2 regions of the Bradyrhizobium sp. UNPF46 genome follow, and region 2 is predicted to be linked to the other one. Evidence: riboswitches for the same ligand, from Rfam matches in the RefSeq annotation. Region 2 holds a riboswitch; the other holds the start of a gene.

Region 1 (7,212 bases), on a different contig from region 2:
AGGCGTGATAGAGGTCGGCAACCGCGCGCCAGCGCCTCCATTGGGCTTCCTGCGCGGCGTCTGAGGCGGCGGCCATGTTCGCTCCCGATCCTTGATTTTGATCGAGTGTGTCACTGCACCTTCAGGCAGGCAACATGACGCCCGTGCAGGGCGCCCTGCGCGATCGCCTGCCAATTCCGCATCACGAAGTTTGCGGCGGCGTCCTGGCTGCGCGCTCGCGCTCGACCCGCTCGGTGACATCGCGGGCCATCGCCACGGATCCAAGCACGTTGCCGCCGGAATCCCGCACCAGCGCGAAGGTCATCTCGATGTAGAGCTTGCGTCCGCTCTTGTGTAGCGCGCGGGTCAGCGTCGGCTTGCCCGCAAGCTTCATCGCGCCGCTGGCGAGTGCGGCCTCGAAGCCCTTCCAGTGCGCGGCGCGCAGATGCTCGGGAATGATCAAGTCGAGATTCTGGCCGAGCGCTTCCGCCGCGGAGAAGCCGAACAGCGTCGTCGCGGCGCCGTTCCAGCGCATGATCGTGCCGGAGCGATCCGAATAGATCAGCGCATCCGCGACGTTTTCGGCGATCTTTGCGTCGAGTTCGGATGGATTGCTCATGCCGTCACCTCGTAGCCCGGATGAAGCGGAGCGCAATCCGGGATCGCGCTACAAGTGAGACTGCCCCGGATTACGCTTGCGCTCCATCCGGGCTACAGGATCGCGCTACACCCGGAAATGCTTCGATAGTTTGAGGCCCTGGGCCTGGTAGTTCGAGCCGATGCGCTGGCCGTACATCGCGTCGGGGCGGGCCAGCATCTTCTCGTAGACGAGGCGGCCGACGATCTGGCCGTGCTCGAGGATGAACGGCACTTCGCGCGAACGCACCTCCAGCACGGCGCGCGATCCCAGCCCGCCGGCGCCGGCATAGCCGAAGCCGGGATCGAAGAATCCGGCATAATGCACACGGAATTCGCCGACCAGCGGATCGAACGGCACCATCTCCGCGGCGTAGTCGGGCGGCACCTGCACGGCTTCCTTGGAGGCGAGGATGTAGAACTCGCCGGGATCGAGGATCAGGCTGCCGTCGGGACGGGCCGAGATCGGCTCCCAGAAGTCCTCGACGGAATAGCCGGCGCGGCGATCGACGTCGACGACGCCGGTGTGGCGCTTGGCGCGGTAGCCGACGAAGCCGCTGGCTTTCTCGCCGGAGAGATCGACGGAAACGGCGACGCCGCCTGAGAGATCGGCATCGTCGATGTCGACGAGGCGCTCGGCGGCATGCAGCGCATCGAGCTCGTCGGCATTGAGGATGGCATCGCCGGTGCGGAAGCGCACCTGGCTGAGGCGCGAGCCCTCGCTGACCAGCACCGGAAACGTCTTCGGGCTGATCTCGGCGTAGAGCGGGCCGTGATAGCCGGCGCCGATCATGTCGAAGCGACGGGTGCCGTCGGCGATCACGCGGGTGAAGACGTCGAGCCGGCCGGTCGAGCTCTTCGGGTTGGCGGCCGCGACGATCTCCGGCGGCAGCGCCAGACTCTCCAGCAGCGGCACGATGTAGACGCAGTTGGTCTCCAGCACCGCGCCGTCGGCGAGGCTGAACTCGTGCAGCTTCAATTCGTCGATGCGCTCGGCGACCGTGGCACCGGGCCCCGGCAGGAAGCTGGCGCGGACGCGATAGGCGATGTCGCCGAGGCGCAGATCGAGGCTGGCCGGCTGGATCTGGCTCTCGACGAAGTCGTAGGCGGGCAGGATGAGGCCTGCCTCCGCCATCGCCGCGATCATGCGGTCGGGCAGGATACCATTGGCGTCGGGCGCGACCGTGAACGTCAACCGGGGGTCCTCATCAGGGCTCAAATGCATCCGGACATGCCGGAAATACAGGTCTTTTACGGCTATCCGATGGACGCCTTGACGGAAAGGGCATTGCGGAATATGAGCATCACTTATCCCGTGGTGATTTGAGCCGGCCGGCTTGCAGCCACGTTAAATAAGTCGCTAAACAGGCCGGGGACCTCTGAGATCCCGGCCCGTGGACATGTCCAGGCCGGTTTTTTTGTGCCCGCTTTCGACGAAGCGGTCATGTCGGAGGTATCTATGTCGAAGTCGCCTGCCAACTACCGTCCCGAAACCCGCCTGGTCCATTCCGGCACCCTGCGCTCGCAATTTGGCGAGACGTCGGAGGCGCTGTTCCTGACCCAGGGCTACGTCTACGACACCGCCGAGCAATGCGAGGCGCGGTTCAAGGGCGAGGACCCCGGCTTCATCTATTCGCGCTACTCCAACCCGACCATCGCAATGTTCGAGCGCCGCATGATCGAGCTCGAGGGGGCCGAGGCCGCCCGCTCGGCTGCAACCGGCATGGCCGCGGTGACGACCGCGATCCTGGCGCCGCTCAAGGCCGGCGATCACGTCGTCGCCTCGCGCGCGCTGTTCGGCTCGTGCCTCTACGTCATCCAGGACCTGCTGCCGCGCTACGGCATCGAGACCACGCTGGTCGACGGCTCCGACCTCGACCAGTGGCAGCGTGCGCTCAGGCCCAACACCAAGACGTTCTTCCTGGAGAGCCCGACCAATCCCACGCTCGACGTGCTCGACATCCCAGGAATCGCCGAAATCGCGCACAGCGGTGGCGCGCGGCTCGTCGTCGACAACGTGTTCGCGACGCCGATCTGGCAGAGCCCGCTCGCGCTCGGGGCCGACGTCGTGGTCTATTCCGCGACCAAGCATATCGACGGCCAGGGTCGTTGTCTCGGCGGCATCATCCTGTCGTCGGAAGCGTTCGTCGCCGAGCACCTGCATAATTTCATGCGCCAGACCGGCCCGTCGATCTCGCCGTTCAACGCCTGGGTCCTGCTCAAGGGCCTGGAGACGCTGGGCGTGCGCGTGCGCGCGCAGACCGATACCGCATCGCGCATCGCCGACGTGCTGGCGAGCCATCCGAAGATTTCGCGGCTGGTCTATCCCGGCCGCGCCGATCATCCGCAGGCGGCCTTGGTGAAAAAGCAGATGCGCGGCGGCTCGACCCTGGTCGGCTTCGAGGTCAAGGGCGGCAAGCAGGCGGCGTTCCGCGTGCTCAATGAATTGAAGCTTGCGAAGATCTCGAACAATCTCGGCGATGCCAAGTCTCTCGTCACGCATCCGGCGACCACGACGCATCAGCGCCTGAAGCCGGAGGACCGCGCCGCGCTCGGCATCAGCGAGGGCTTCATCCGCTTCTCCGCGGGGCTCGAGCATGTGGATGATCTGATCGAGGATCTGACGGCGGCGCTGGAGAAGGCGTGAGGCTCTTACCCTCCCCTGGAGGGGGAGGGTCGCTGCGCATGCAGCGAAGCGGAATGCGTAGCGGGGTGGGGTGACAGTCTCTCCACATACAACACTGCCCGAGTGGAGAGATCACCCCACCCCGCTCGCGCTGCGCGCGATCGACCCTCCCCCTTCAGGGGAGGGTGAAGCAGACCTCACATCGGCCGATACGTCCGCACGTCCGCCGGCACGTTGACCCCGAGCTTGATCTGGCCGACGGAGCGGATGATGTCGTCGCCGAGCAGCTGGGCGAAGCAGGCATAGCCCCAGTCGTTCATGTGCAGGCCGTCGGCAATGACGAAGCTCTCGACCGGGATCGCCTGCTTCTCGTGCCAGTCGCGCATCACCTCGAAGCGCGGGAAGATGCCGACGTGACGGAGCTCGGCGACCTTGCCGAGCAGCTGCACCATCTTGCCGGCGCTCTCCTTGCGCTGGTTGACGGCGGGCGAATATTGCGGGTCGACCAGCACGATGTCGGCATCGCCGGCGGCCTGGATGCGGCTGATGCCGTCCTCGACCATTTTTGCGGTCTCGCCGGGATCGAGATTGCGCAGCACGGCGTTGGTGCCGACCTGCCAGATCACGAGGTCCGGATGCGCGTCGATCACCTGCGTCTGCAGGCGTTTCATCATCTCGGGCGCGTCCTCGCCGCCGACGCCGGCATTGACGACGGTGATGTCGGCGGTGGGATAGTGCCGGCGCAGCTGCGCGGCGAGGCGGTTCGGATAGTTGAACTCCGGCGAGCTCGCGCCGAAGCCCTGAGTCGACGATGAGCCGAACGCGACGATGACGACGGGCTTGCCGGCGACCAGCTTGCCCGCGACATGCGGCAGCGAGCCCATCGCCTTCGAGCCGCCCTTTGGCGGCAGGCAGGGCACGCGGCTGAAAATATCGGCGGCGGATTTGGCGACCTGCTTCACCCTGTCGATGGCGCGCGTCGTGACGCCGCGCTGCTCGGGCGAGGTCGCGGCCACGGTGGTCTGGGACGGCGGCGCGGGCGCGGGATCAGCCGACTGCGCTGGCGCAGGCGTCGCCTGCGCTGCTTGGGTCGCGGCTTGCGTCTGCGCGTGCGACTGCACGGCCGGCGCCAGCAACAACAGCACTGCGGCTGCAGGCGCGGCCAGCCATGCCGTCAGGCGAAAAGGGCGGAGAGAACTCATTAACGCTAGACCTCAATTTTGCTGCTGGGCCGGCTCCAGGTGAGCGGCGTCGATCACGAACTGTGCCAACGCCCGGCCTAGGCAATCATGGACCTGCTTCGCCAGCTCAGGCCCGCGGGACGGGCTGAACAGGTCGAACTGGCCCTGCTCATTCCACTGCCGCATGATCGCGAAACGATCGAACAGCGGAATATCGTGCTCCTGCGCCACCACCCGCATATTGTCGAGATAAGGCGGCGCCGAGATCATGGTCTCCGTACGCGGGCTGTATTGCAAGTTCATCAAGACGACGTCAGCCCCCGCCTTTTGCAGCGCAACAACCCCGTCGGTCACCGCGCTGCGAAATTCATCGGGATCGATCGATCGGATAGCATCCACGGTCCCGGTCTGCCAGATCACCAAGGTAGGCGTTTTTGCTTCCATCAGCTTAACGAATATGGACGCGGTCTCCTCTGCCGTTTTCTTGCTCTGTATTTCTACGGAGACGTGCACCACCTCGGACGCCGGCAGCTTCTCCTTGAGGATCGCCTCCATGCGCGCCGGATAGGAGCTGCCTTCCGACGACGGAATCGTGGTCGAGCGGCTGCCGATGACCAGGATTTCGAGCGGTTTCCCGGCCTTGATGGCGTCGGCGACCTTGGGGAGCTGACTCTCGCTGGTCAGCAGATAGGACGGCAATTCGCACGCCGCGGGCACGGCAGGCGCAGCAGCATCCCCCGCGCGCGCCACAGGCGCGGCGAGGCTACCGCATAGCAGGATCAGGCTCAGGAGAACCTTCGCCTTCATCAGCCCCCTCCCGCCAGATCGGCGTTGCCGACGGCGTTTTTGGTTTTCGCACCGCTCTTGTCAGCCACGCGCTTGTACCACGAAATCACCCAGGCCACGCCCCACATGATCAGGACCCCGGAGAGACTAATCAGCGCATGCATGGCCGCGCCGCCGGAGACTTCGGCGAGAATGAAATGCCCGGCGAAGGCCAGGAAGACGCCGAGACAGAAGATCTCGAGGGAATGCTGGCCGCATAGAATCAATGGGCGCAGCCAGCGCGATTTCAAGCCCGGCCAATCCCGGGGCAGGAAGCGCACTGTGAGCGCGGCCAGCGCCAGGAAATGCGTGAAGCGCAGCACGTCGAGGTCGGTCTTGTCGATCGGATACATCCACTGCTCGATCCGCTTCGGCATGAACTGTGACAGTTGCGGCACGTACCAGGTCAGCGTCACGTAGAACGCCGCGACGAGATAGGCGATCGCGATCCACATCGTCACGGGCGAGGCCAGGATGCGCGACATGCGTCGCGCACCTCCCAGCGCGCACCATGCCCCGAACACGAACAGCAATTGCCAGGCGAAGGGATTGAAGGCCCAGAAGCCGTTCGGATAGGCCGACAGGTAGAGGTCGTACTCCCAGGTGACCGCGTAGAGCACGACCGAGAGGCCGAGCGTGACGTCAGGCCGCCATTTCATCGACCACAGGATCAGGGGCAGCGCCAGCATCAGCACGATGTAGAGCGGCAGCACGTCCATGTTGACGGGGCGGAAACGCAGCAGCAGCGCCTGCACGATGGTGACGTCGGGCTGCTTGAGGAAATCCATGATGCCCATCTCTTCGGTGTAGAGCGGGTTCTCGAAGCTGGTCGCGACGTAGGATATCTCGGCGAGGAAGATCGTGAACAGGAAGACGTGGGCGACGTAGATCTGCCAGACCCGGCGCAGGATGCGCGCCGTGGCGATGACGACGCCGCTCTCCAGCATCGCCCTGCCGTAGACGAAGGCGGCGGTGTAGCCGGAGATGAAGATGAAGATCTCGGTGGCGTCGCTGAAGCCGTAATTGCGGATGGTGAACCAGGTGAGCAGGCTGGGTGGCAGGTGGTCGATGAAGATCAGCCACAGCGCGAGCCCGCGGAACAGGTCGAGCCGGAGCTCGCGCTCGCCGATGGCAGGCAGCGTGATGGCCGGCGCCCTCGCGCGCGGCTTCGCTCCTGCGGGCTTGCTGTCGACGGACGCGCTGTCGACGGGCTTGGCGGTTCCCGCGATCGTCGATCCCGTCACTTGGTCGGCAATGGTCATCGGGGGCCAAAAACCCTTCCGCAAATCGCGACGTCTCGAGGAGTGTACCGGTCCGCTTCCGAACTCGCAAAGCGGCCGGACCATGTGGGGTATCCCTTTGCGGGCGTTTCCCTCGCCGGTGTCCTTCCCTTCGAATTCTGGCGGGACGATGTCGCCAAGGCCGGCCGCGGCGTTTGGTTCCGGCGCCGGATTTCGGTATGGTGGCAGCCATGTACCGCGCCGTGACCCGCCACATCGAAGTGACCGTCGAGCCGAACTTTGTTCCGGAGCAGTCGTCGGCCGACCGTTCCCGCTATTTCTGGTCCTACACCATCGTCATCACCAACTCGGGCGAGGAGACCGTGCAGCTCAAGACGCGGCATTGGATCATCACCGACGCCTCCGGCCGCCAGCAGGAGGTCAAGGGCGAGGGCGTGGTCGGCGAGCAGCCGATCCTGGCCCCCGGCGAGCGCTTCGAATACACCTCCGGCGTACCGCTCTCGACCGCCTCCGGCTTCATGACCGGCCGCTACCAGATGGTCACCGAGAGCGGCGAGCGCTTCGAGATCGACGTGCCGGCGTTCTCGCTGGATAGCCCTGACAGCAAGCGGGTGTTGAATTAGGAGCGGCCGTTTCGTGTCCCGGACGAGCTGCAACGCGCAAGCGTTGCGGCACGGAGCCGGCAACTGTTATGTTGACGGTGCGACCTTATAGATTTTTCGGT
Region 2 (7,212 bases):
AATGACGACGAGAGACTATTTTCCCCCGCCGCGGCTCAGCAGAAACACGCCCTGCTCGCCGAACATGTTCCACACCCACCAGGGCAGGTTCAGCGGCACCGGGCGGCCGTAGAGATCGAGCGCGACCGAGCGCTCCATCTTGACGTTGATCTCGTCGCAGAGCTGCACGAAATCCTTGATGGTGCAGAAATGGATGTTGGCGGTGTCGTACCAGGTCGCCGGCAGGTTCTCGGTACGTGGCATGTGGCCGCCGATCAGCAGCTGCAGCCGCATCTTCCAGAAGCCGAAATTCGGGAACGAGACGATGGCGCGGCGGCCGATGCGCAGCAGGTTTTCCAGCACCACCCTCGGCTGCCGGGTCGCCTGCAGCGTCTGCGACAGGATCACGTAGTCGAAGGCGTCGTCCGGATAATTGACGAGGTCGGTGTCGGCGTCGCCCTGCACCACCGCAAGCCCCTTGGCCACGCAGCGGTTGACGCCCTCGCGCGACAGCTCGATGCCGCGTCCGTCGATGCCGCGCGTTTCCAGCAGCTGGAGCAGATCGCCCTCGCCGCAGCCGACGTCGAGCACCTTCGAGCCAGGCTTGACCATGTCGGCGACCAGGAGATGGTCGGCGCGAAAATGACCGGACTGTCCCGTCGCAAGGCCGCCCAGCGGCAACACTTCCTGTACAGACATCGCTAGCCGTCCTCGTCAGTCGTTCTTGGAGGTGAGCCCGCGGGCCTTGCCTGCCGATTGCAGGAAGGCGCGGGAGATGTCGAAGAATTCGGGAACGTCGAGCAGGAAGGCGTCGTGGCCGCGATCGGTCTCGATCTCGGCGAACGACACCCGCGCGCTCGAGGCGTTGAGCGCATGCACCAGCGCGCGCGATTCCGAGGTCGGGAACAGCCAGTCGCTGGTGAAGGAGACCACGCAGAAGCGCGTCTTGATGTCCGCGAACGCCTTGGCGAGCACGCCGCCATGATCGGCGGCGATGTCGAAATAGTCCATCGCGCGCGTCAGATAGAGGTAGGAATTGGCGTCGAAGCGCTCGACGAAGGAGGAGCCCTGGTAGCGCAGATAGGACTCGACCTGGAAATCGGCGTCGAAGGAGAAGGTCGGCAGGTCGCGGTCCTGCATGCGCCGGCCGAACTTGCGATGCAGCGCGGCGTCGGAGAGATAGGTGATGTGCGCCGCCATCCGCGCCACCGCGAGCCCGCGATGCGGATGGATGCCCTGATCGGCATAGCCGCCGCCGTGCCAATCGGGATCGGCCATCACGGCCTGGCGGCCGAGCTCGTGAAAGGCGATGTTCTGCGCCGAGTGCCGCGTCGCGCAGGCGATCGCCAGCGCCGAGAACACGCGGCCAGGATAGGCCGCGGTCCATTGCAGCACCTGCATGCCGCCCATCGATCCGCCGACGACCGCAAACAGCGTGTCGATGCCGAGCCGGTCGATCAGCATGGCCTGCGCGCGCACCATGTCGGGGATGGTGATGACAGGGAAATCCAGGCCCCAGACCTTGCCGGTGGCGGGATTGATCGACGCCGGCCCGGTCGAGCCCATGCAGCCGCCGATCACGTTGGAGCAGATGATGAAGTAGTGCTTGGGATCGATGGGGCGGCCGGGGCCGACCAGGGTCTCCCACCAGCCCGGCTTGCCGGTGACGGGATGCACGTTGGCGACATGCTGGTCGCCGGTCAGCGCATGGCAGATCAGCACCGCGTTGGAGCGATCGGCGTTGAGCTCGCCATAGGTCTGGTAGGCGATCTGGAACGGGGTGAGATCGACGCCGCAATCCAGCCGCAGCGGCTGCTCGGTGCCGAAATGCGCGACCTGCGAGCTCGGATGATCCACCTCATGCGACCGCTCGTCAGCGCTGATCGCAGGACTCGGTATCGACTTGACGCCATCCATGACCATCGACCTCGTTTGCGATCAAACGCGTGATCGCCACTTGCATCAGGCCATGAAAAACCCGGCCTGAACGATAGGTTCGGCCGGGATCGAAAGCGTCCCCGGCCTGTTTAGCGAGTTTTTTAACGTGGCTGCAAGCCGGCCGGCTCAAATGACCACGGAACGGGCAAAAGCTACCGTCTTGGGCGGTTTTCGTCAAGTCGCGGCCCGGATCGGCCCAATTCGCCTCCGTCGCGCCGACCGGGAAGGACGTCATTTCTCTTTGCTTTCGCCGCCCCGACTGCCTAATCAGGACATCCCCCATCGGAACGATCGACAGCCCAACATGTCTCAACGTCCGCCCGCGCCGCCGTCATTGCAGGAATTGCGCAAGGAGATCGACGCGATCGACGAGGCCATGCATCGCCTGCTGATGCAGCGCGGCGACATCATCGACCGCCTGATCCAGGTGAAGCAGACCCAGGAGGTCGGCTCGGCATTCCGCCCCGCGCGTGAGGCCTCCATGATGCGCGAGATCGTGCAGCGTCATCGCGGCATCCTGCCGCTCGACACCGTCGAGAGCATCTGGCGCGTCATCATCTCGACCTTCACCTACGTGCAGGCGCCGTTCTCCGTGCATGCCGACATCTCGGTGAGCGAGCCGGCGATGCGCGATTCCGCGCGCTTTCATTTCGGCTTCACGGTGCCTTACGTCGCGCATTTCAGCGCGCAGGCCGCGGTCGAGGCGGTGGCGAAATCCAAGGGCGACCTGGCGCTGGTCTCGGCGACGTCGAGCCGCACGCCGTGGTGGCTCTCGCTCGAGGAAAAAGGCGCGCCGAAGATCATCGCGCGCATGCCGTTCGTCGAGCGCGCCGACCATCCGGCCGCGCTGCCGGTGTTCGCGATCTCGCGCGTCCCCGACAGCGCCCTGGTGACCGAGGTCGAGACCTTCAGCGTGCGCGTGTCCGGGTGGAACGCCGAGGTCGCCCGCGCCCTGTCGCCGCTCGCCGAGATCGTGGCGGTGCCCGACACCGCCTTCGACGGCGCAGCGCTGCTGGTCTCGGTCACGAGCGCGACCAGCATCGACAAAATCAGGGCTGCCCTGATCGAGGCGGGGGCCTCGGTGCGCTCCACGGCCCTCGTCGGCAGCCACGCAACGCGCTATACGGTGCCCCCGACCGGGCCAAAATCGTAAATCGCGTACCGCTTAAAGCCACTTTCGGAGTTGAAGATGTCCCGCCCCGTGCCGAATCCCGGCATTCTCGATATTGCGCCCTACACGCCCGGCAAGAGCCCGGTCGCCGAGCCGGGCCGCAAGGTGTTCAAGCTCTCGGCCAACGAGACGCCGTTCGGGCCCTCGCCCAAGGCGATCGAGGCGTTCAAGCGCGTGGCGGATCATCTCGAAGACTATCCGGAAGGCACCTCGCGCGTGCTGCGCGAAGCGATCGGCCGTTCTTTCGGGCTCGATCCCAACCGCATCATCTGCGGCGCCGGCTCGGACGAGATCCTCAATCTGCTCGCGCACACCTATCTCAGCCACGGCGACGAGGCGATCTCCACCACGCACGGCTTCCTGGTCTACCCGATCGCGACCATGGCGGTCGGCGCCAAGAACGTCGTCGCGGCCGAGAAGAACCTCACCTGCGACGTCGACGCCATCCTCAAGGCCGTGACGCCGAAGACCAAGCTGGTCTGGCTCGCCAACCCCAACAACCCGACCGGGACCTATGTGCCGTTCGACGAGGTCAAGCGCCTGCGCGCCGGCCTGCCCTCGCACGTGCTGCTGGTGCTGGACGCCGCCTATTGCGATTACGTCTCCCGCAACGACTACGAGATGGGGATCGAGCTGGTCGCCACCACCGAGAACACGGTGGTGACGCACACCTTCTCCAAGATCCACGGCCTCGCCGCGCTGCGCATCGGCTGGATGTTCGGCCCCGAGCACATCATCGACGCGGTCAACCGCATCCGCGGCCCCTTCAACGTGTCGACGCCGGCGATGTATGCCGCGGTCGCCGCGATCGAAGACACCGCGCATCAGGCGATGTCGAAGCAGTTCACCGAGACCTGGCGCAACTGGCTGACCGAGGAGATCACCAAGCTCGGGCTGAAGGTGACGCCGAGCGTCGCCAATTTCGTGCTGATGCACTTCCCGACCGAGAAGGGCAAGACCGCGGACGACGCCGACGCCTTCCTCACCAAGCGCGGCCTGGTGCTGCGCGCGCTGAAGAACTATGGCCTGCCGCATGCGCTGCGCATGACCATCGGCACCGAGGAGGCCAACCGCCTCGTGGTCGACGGCTTGCGCGACTTCATGGCCGGCAAATGAGTGCGCAGGCGCACTTCCAGCGCGTCGCGCTGATCGGCTTCGGCCTGATCGGCGGCTCGATCGCGCGCGCTGCGAAGCTCCAGGGGCTCGCCGGCGAGATCGTCACCACCGCACGCTCGGAGAAGACGCGCGCGCGGGTGCTCGAGCTCGGCATCGTCGACCAGGTCGTGGCGACCAATGCGGAGGCGGTGAAGGATGCCGACCTCGTCATCCTCTGCATTCCCGTCGGGGCCTGCGGGCCGGTGGCGCAGGAGATCGCACCGCATCTGAAGCCCGGTGCTGTTGTCTCCGACGTCGGCTCGGTGAAGGGTGCGATCGTCAGGGACATGGCGCCGCATCTGCCGAAGACCGTTCATTTCGTGCCGGCGCATCCCGTCGCGGGCACCGAGCATTCGGGGCCGGATTCAGGCTTCGCCGAGCTCTTCATCAACCGCTGGTGCATCCTCACCCCGCCGGAAGGCGTCGACGCCGCGGCGACCGACCGCCTGCGCGCCTTCTGGGCCGCGATGGGCGCCAAGGTCGAGGTGATGACGCCGGATCACCATGATCTCGTGCTCGCGATCACCAGCCATCTGCCGCATCTGATCGCCTACACCATCGTCGGCACCGCCGACGAGCTGGCGCAGGTGACGGAATCCGAAGTCATCAAGTTCTCCGCCGGCGGCTTCCGCGATTTCACCCGCATCGCGGCCTCCGATCCGACGATGTGGCGCGACGTCTTCCTCGCCAACAAGGAGGCCGTGCTGGAGATGCTCGGCACCTTCACCGAGGACCTGTCCAAGCTCACCCGCGCCATCCGCCGCGGCGACGGCGAAGCGCTGTTCGACCATTTCACCCGCACCCGCGCCATTCGCCGCGGCATCGTCGAGATCGGCCAGGATTCGGCCGCGGCGGATTTCGGCCGCCAGCATGGCGCGCTGAAGAAGCCGTAGTTTCGCTGGTCATTCCGGGGCTCGATGCTACGCATCGCCCCGGAATGACGAGAGCGGCTTCAATACAGCGGCGGAATTTGCCCGACCTTGACCGGGCCGAGCAGCACGGCGCCGTCGGCGAACTTCAACGGGAAGCTTCTCGCCTTCCTGCCTTCCAGCGTGCTCTCGGTGCCGATCGAGTTGATGCCGGCGGCAAGTCCGGCATTGGCGTTCTGCTTGATGACCTTGCCGAGGCCGGGGACGGCGCGGTCGAGCGCGCCGAACAAATTGGTGAGGTCCTGCGACTTCACGCCGGGCGCGACGCGATCGAGCGTTGCCTGCGGCACGCCCTCCTCCAGCATCTTCTCGATGCCGAGCGCCGGGATCACGCGCTCGAGGCCCGTCACGGTCATCTGCAACTCGCCGTCGAGGCGGCCATTGGCCGAGAGGCCGAGCGTGCCGGCCGCGACTGCGATCATCTCGCCCTGCTGGATCCGCGACTGCACGATCTCGATATGGCCGCCGGCCGCCTGGATTTCACGGAAGCGCTGCGGCCAGGGCTTTGGCGTGAGGTCGGACAGGCCGGTGATCTTGGCGCGCGTGTCGGCCTCGAACGGCTCGGCGAGCAGGGGATGCACGCCCTGGATGCTGCCCTGCGCGATATGGGCCACGGTCTCGATCACGGGATGATCGGCCGGCGAGCCGTCCGCGAGACGGCCGTGCAGCTCGACCTGCTTGGCCCGCGCGAGCGGCACCTGCATGCTGCCGTCGAGCCGGTTGAGGGTGGGATCGTCGAACACGATGGAGGCGCGGTCCGGCACCGCCGGCAGGCCGACCACGCTGCTACGGCCCTTGCTCCAGTTCACCACGAAGGTGTTCTGCGTAACGCCATCGATCAGCGTTGCGGGCGCGGAGAATTCGGCGATGACGAGCTTGGGATCGTAGACCTGGGCAACGACCAGGATGTTGTCGAGCTTGGCCGTGAACGGCGTCTTGCTCGCGTTCTGCGACACCAGGGCGACGCTGGCGCCGGAGCACTGGACCTCGAAGCGGAACGGGAAGCCGGCGATCGAGCGCTTGGCGCAATCATAGATGCGGCCGGACTTGGCCTCCTGCGCCCGCCAGGCGTCTGCGGCCACTTCGGCCTGCGAGGCCGCATAGAACCAGAAGCAGCTCCACGCGACGGCAAGGACCAGGACGAAAACGGGTGCGATGAAAAGGCCCCAACGGGAGCGACGGCCTGCGGCAACGGTCATATTGGACATGCGGCGACCCTTTGACCCCGGATTTTGGCAAATGTAAGCGAGGCGCGCCTGCGGCGAAAGGCAGAGAATTCGCTTCGCTTGGAACCCCCATTCTGGTAGCCGTGCCCGAAATGTCGGAAATTACCCTTTCCTCCATCACCACCGCCAAGGGCGACCTCTGGGTGTTCGGCTACGGCTCGCTGATGTGGCGGCCGGGCTTCGCGTTCGAGGAGCGCGTCCCGGCGCGGCTGGTCGGCGAACATCGTGCGCTCTGCGTCTATTCCTTCGTGCATCGCGGCACGCCGGAAAAGCCGGGCCTGGTGCTTGGGCTCGACCGCGGCGGCGCCTGCCGCGGCATCGCCTTCCGCGTCGCCGAGAAGAATCGCGCAGACGTTGTCGCTTACCTTCGGGCGCGAGAGCAGGTCACATCGGTCTATCGCGAGGTGATGCGCTCGGTCTGGCTGGAGAACGATGCACGGGCGCGCGTCTCCGCGCTCGCCTATGTCGTCGACCGCGGCCATGTTCAATATGCCGGCCGGCTCTCGCTCACCGAGCAGCACCGTCATGTCGTCCAGGGCCACGGCCAGTCGGGCGCCAACCGCGACTACGTCACCGCGACGGTGAAGGCGATCGAGGCCGAAGGCTTTCGCGATGCGCAACTGCATCAGCTTGCAACCATGCTGCATGGTGATGGGCATTCCCTGCACGCGCCGACGCCAGCCGAAGACCGCTAGCCCCCGGTCGGCGCGTAGCTCGGCGCCGAGCCGATCAACTGCTCCTGCTCCCTGCGGCCCGCTTCGACGAGACGGCCGGTCGCATCCTCGATCGCCGTTTGCACGCGGGAGAGAAACTC

Evidence for each region. A riboswitch is a leader RNA that binds a small molecule or an ion and turns the genes downstream of it on or off. The one in region 2 is predicted to bind S-adenosylmethionine.
Region 1: linked by a shared signal. The riboswitch ahead of UNPF46_RS08665 (O-succinylhomoserine sulfhydrylase) and the one ahead of metX (homoserine O-acetyltransferase MetX) in region 2 are both predicted to bind S-adenosylmethionine.

The regions. Positions count from the first base shown of each region.
Region 1 covers NZ_LFJB01000018.1:73,553-80,764, forward strand. The annotation lists gene UNPF46_RS08650 (hypothetical protein) at 1-76, opposite strand, end outside; gene UNPF46_RS08655 (PAS domain-containing protein) at 182-598, opposite strand; gene UNPF46_RS08660 (2'-deoxycytidine 5'-triphosphate deaminase) at 704-1,840, opposite strand; SAM riboswitch at 1,921-2,000, shown strand; gene UNPF46_RS08665 (O-succinylhomoserine sulfhydrylase) at 2,075-3,262, shown strand; gene UNPF46_RS08670 (SGNH/GDSL hydrolase family protein) at 3,439-4,443, opposite strand; gene UNPF46_RS08675 (SGNH/GDSL hydrolase family protein) at 4,456-5,229, opposite strand; gene UNPF46_RS08680 (OpgC domain-containing protein) at 5,229-6,509, opposite strand; gene apaG (Co2+/Mg2+ efflux facilitator ApaG/CorD) at 6,719-7,111, shown strand.
Region 2 covers NZ_LFJB01000059.1:8,734-15,945, reverse strand. The annotation lists gene metW (methionine biosynthesis protein MetW) at 16-678, opposite strand; gene metX (homoserine O-acetyltransferase MetX) at 694-1,896, opposite strand; SAM riboswitch at 1,986-2,065, opposite strand; gene UNPF46_RS22775 (chorismate mutase) at 2,222-3,070, shown strand; gene hisC (histidinol-phosphate transaminase) at 3,107-4,204, shown strand; gene UNPF46_RS22765 (prephenate/arogenate dehydrogenase family protein) at 4,201-5,136, shown strand; gene UNPF46_RS22760 (DUF2125 domain-containing protein) at 5,196-6,380, opposite strand; gene UNPF46_RS22755 (gamma-glutamylcyclotransferase) at 6,491-7,093, shown strand; gene UNPF46_RS22750 (lysophospholipid acyltransferase family protein) at 7,090-7,212, opposite strand, start outside.